DNA from 2 places in the Huintestinicola sp. genome. Region 2 is predicted to be linked to the other one. Evidence: predicted binding sites of a transcription regulator. Region 2 holds the regulator's gene; the other holds the start of a gene.

Region 1 (2,205 bases), on a different contig from region 2:
CTCCTTCTCCTTTGCGTCCGCAAGGACGTTGCGTATAAGCGTTCTTAGAAAATCCCAAAGCTTATCGTAGCTCTCGGCGCCGTTATAAAGCTGACCGAAATGCTCTCCCTTTATTTGTGCGATATCCCTGACGATACTGCCGACCTCCGAGTATATGGCGTATCTTTCCTCCTCGCTCAGCTTGTCCTGAAGGGAGACGAGGCTTTCCCCCTCAAGATATTCCATAATGAAATAATCGCCCGTGCAGAGAGCTTTGCTCGTATCGTAATACTGCACCTTGGCAGTCCTGACGCCGTGGATATTTTCCGCAAGCTTCATAGCGTTTACCTCTGCGTTCATAAGGCATTTTTCGTTCCGGAGCAGCGTGCTGTTATACTGCGGCGCTATTTTCAGGATACTTTTGCTGCCGTCGGAAAACTCAATGCGGTAGGCTATGTTGCAAAGCCCCTCGGACAGCTCCGCACAGGCGGTCATTTCCTTTTCGGGGAATGCATTTCCGATCATTTTTTCAATTGCTTCTCTGCTCTGGATATTTTTGGTAATTCCCATGTTCTTTCCTTCCTTCCCCATATGTGGCTTACGGGAAATATGGCATTTGCATATTGTAATTATAACGCTTTTTTCTGCGGCTTTCAAGTGCTTATGGGAAATTTCGGGGATAAGCACAGGCTGAAAATGTCCTATACAAATATTTAACATTTGGTATTATCAAAATATGCTTGACAGCGGGGATAATATAGGGTATAATACTAATATGGAATAATTTTTTGACAGGAACAGTGTGCTGCTTGCTTTGAATAACGGCAAAGCGTTTTTATCCTGCGGTTTGTTAAAAAAATCACAATGTATATTGTTTTTTTTAAGCAGATTTTGCAAGTTGCTTTGCGGTATTATTCATTTTCGGCTCTGTTTTCGTTAAAAATATCATTTAATAAAGGAGTTTTGAAGTATGGCACTTACAAACAATCCCAACGTACTCAAGTGGGTAGACGAAATGGTCGCTCTCACAAAGCCCGAAAAGGTCGTATGGATCGACGGCTCCAAGGAGCAGCTCGACGCTCTTACCGACGAGGTCTGCGCTCTTCCCGAGGGCAACAGAGACAAGATGTACAGACTTAATCAGGAAAAGCTTCCCGGCTGTCTGTACCACAGAACTCTCCCCAACGACGTTGCACGTGTTGAGGACAGGACCTTCATCTGCACACCTACAAAGGAAGAGGCAGGCCCTACCAATAACTGGTGCGACCCCGCCGAGATGTACGCTAAGCTTTCAAAGCTTTACGACGGCGTTATGAAGGGCAGAACAATGTACGTTATCCCTTATTCCATGGGTCCTATCGGTTCTCCTCTCGCTAAGGTGGGCGTTGAGATCACCGACTCCATCTACGTTGTTCTCAATATGAATATTATGACAAGAATGGGCGCACAGGCTTTCGAGAACCTGGGCGATACCTCCAACGATTTCGTAAGAGGTCTCCACTCCAAGGCTGATGTTGACCCCGAGAACAGATACATCGTTCAGTTCCCTCAGGACAACACTATCTGGTCCATCAACTCCGCATACGGCGGAAACGTTCTCCTCGGCAAGAAGTGCTTCGCTCTCCGTATCGCTTCCTATCAGGGCAAGAACGAGGGCTGGATGGCTGAGCATATGCTTATCCTGGGCGTTAAGAAGCCCGATGGCGAGATGAAGTATATCACCGCTGCATTCCCCTCTGCCTGCGGCAAGACCAACCTTGCAATGCTCATTCCCCCCAAGGCTTACAAGGATAAGGGCTATGAGGTATTCACAGTAGGTGACGATATCGCTTGGATGAAGCCCGGCGAGGACGGCAGACTTTACGCTATCAACCCCGAGAACGGCTTCTTCGGCGTTGCTCCCGGTACAAATGCAAAGTCCAACTACAACGCTCTTGCTTCCACAATGAAGGATACCATCTTCACAAACGTTGCTCTTAACAACGCTGACAACACCGTTTGGTGGGAAGGCCTTGACAAGAATCCTCCCGAGGACGCTACCGAGTGGAAGGGCGCTAAGGTAAACGGCAAGGAGTTCACAGCTGTTATGGGCGCTGACGGCAAGCCTCAGAAGCTCGCTCACCCCAACTCCAGATTTACTGCTCCCGCTCACAACTGCCCCTGCGTATCTCCTGAGTTTGACAACCCCAAGGGTGTTCCCGTTTCCGCTATCATCTTCGGCGGCAG
Region 2 (2,205 bases):
GCGCCCATCATTGTTAAGGGCATCACTCCCCTGCTCCCCACCTGGACAAAGCCCATCACCATTGCCCGTCACGCTTACGGCGATGTTTACAAGAACACCGAAATGCAGGTAGCGGAAGGCTCCAAGTGCGAGCTGGTATGCACAGATGGCGAGGGCAACGAGACACGCTCCCTTATCTATGATTTCAAGGACAGCGCAGGCGTTATCCAGGGTCTCCACAACAAGGACAACTCCATCGCAAGCTTTGCAAAGGCTTGCTTCAACTTCGCTCTCGATACAAAGCAGGACCTGTGGTTCGCTACCAAGGACACCATTTCCAAGAAGTACGACCACCGCTTCAAGGACATTTTTGCCGAGATATACGAGAACGAGTACAAGGAGAAGTTTGAGGCTGCGGGAATTGAGTATTTCTACACTCTCATAGATGACGCAGTTGCAAGAGTTGTACGTTCAAACGGCGGCTACATCTGGGCGTGCAAGAACTACGACGGCGACGTTATGTCCGATATGGTGGCTACCGCATTCGGCAGCCTCGGTATGATGACTTCCGTTCTGGTATCTCCCGACGGAGTTTACGAGTACGAGGCAGCTCACGGCACTGTTACACGTCACTACTACAAGCACCTCAAGGGCGAGGAGACCTCCACAAACTCCGTTGCCACCATCTTTGCATGGTCGGGCGCTCTCAAGAAGAGAGGAGAGCTGGACGGAAACAAGGAGCTTTCAGAGTATGCCGAGAAGCTTGAGAAGGCTACTATCCGGACAATTGAAGAGGGCGTTATGACAGGCGACCTGTACGTTCTCTCACATCTTGAGAACAAGAAGAAGGTAAACACCGAGGACTTCCTTATTGAAATAAACAAGCGTCTGGCAGCTATGATGTGATGTCATAATTTCAGAAAATAGCTTATCTGCGGGGGTCTGCGGCATTGCCGGGGCTGCCCGCAGTTTATTCGGAATGTGTTTTTATAACAAAGGAATGGTCATATGGCAAGAAAAGAGGATATATCCTCCTCGGTAATAAAAAGGCTCCCCAGATATTACCGCTTTATCGGGGAGCTTATAAATCAGGGAAAGACAAGGATATCCTCCGCAGACCTTGCTGCGCAGATGTCCCTCACAGCCTCTCAGATAAGGCAGGACCTTAACTGCTTCGGCGGCTTCGGTCAGCCCGGCTGCGGCTACTCTCTCCCCGAGCTCCATTCGGAGATAGGACATATATTAGGACTTGACTGCCACCGCAAGGCTATACTTATAGGAGCGGGAAACTTAGGACGCGCCATTGCCATTCATATGAAGTTTGAGAATTTCGGAATGGAGCTGCGGGGCATTTTCGACGCGGACGAAAACAAAACAGGTCTTACCGTTGCGGGAATGAGGATACTCCCTATGACGGACATCGAGGACTTTATCTGCAGGGAACGCCCCGAAGCAGCTATTTTATGTATCCCCAAGGAGTCGGCGGCGGAGTGTGCCGATATGCTGGTAGGCTGCGGCATAAAGGCATTCTGGAACTTCTCCCACTATGACCTTGCCGCAAAGCACAAGGATATTGTGGTGGAAAATGTCCACTTAGGAGACAGCCTTATGCTTTTATCATACGGACTGACCAATTCCGAGAATGATTTTTAGTGCAAAATATAGTATTTTTTACTAAAAGCATTGATTTTTTGTTGAATGTGTGATATACTTATAAGGACGTATCGATTTTAAGACAAACTATTATTAACTTTGAAATTAACCGAACCCATATGCGGCTCGGACTGGAGGAAATATAATGCCATATCCTATTATTACACCGTCTTATTTTCAGGAGCTTGCCGAGGACAACACTCTCGAGGAAAAGGTACAGTACAATATTCTGACCTCTCCCAGCGCTGTGGAGTATGTTTTCCCCATCTATCAGAAGCCGCTTATCAGAAAGCTCATGAGCATAGAAAATATACTCAGCTTCAAGATGACAAACCTCAAGCCCGAGCACGAAGAGGAATTTATAAAGCAGGGCGAGGCTCTTGTGGAAAAGTTTCCTCAGTTAAAGCACTACTGGGATTTCAAGGTCCTCACCATGCAGATCCTCCAGAACAGAAACTTCGTTTTTGAAAAGCGTATGCTGCTCCTTAACTATGCCTACAAGACCCTCCAGGGTATGCTTGACAAAACAAGCGGCGAGGAGCAGGACAAGTATATCGCCACATTCCTTCGGGA

The links. The regulator Rex, encoded in region 2, represses fermentation and respiration genes when NADH is low (regulators of the CRP and FNR family bind a similar motif). The targets are predictions, from matches to a motif close to ATTGTTAANNNNTTAACAAT.
Region 1: a site for Rex is predicted at 826-845, ahead of ACI4J0_RS01385 (phosphoenolpyruvate carboxykinase (GTP)). Genes of this name have one in related genera too.

The regions. Positions count from the first base shown of each region.
Region 1 is NZ_JBJERV010000009.1:38,467-40,671, forward strand. Features, by position in the region: gene ACI4J0_RS01380 (phosphotransferase family protein) at 1-549, opposite strand, end outside; gene ACI4J0_RS01385 (phosphoenolpyruvate carboxykinase (GTP)) at 950-2,205, shown strand, end outside.
Region 2 is NZ_JBJERV010000034.1:5,320-7,524, forward strand. Features, by position in the region: gene ACI4J0_RS04850 (NADP-dependent isocitrate dehydrogenase) at 1-885, shown strand, start outside; gene ACI4J0_RS04855 (redox-sensing transcriptional repressor Rex) at 988-1,632, shown strand; gene ACI4J0_RS04860 (hypothetical protein) at 1,778-2,205, shown strand, end outside.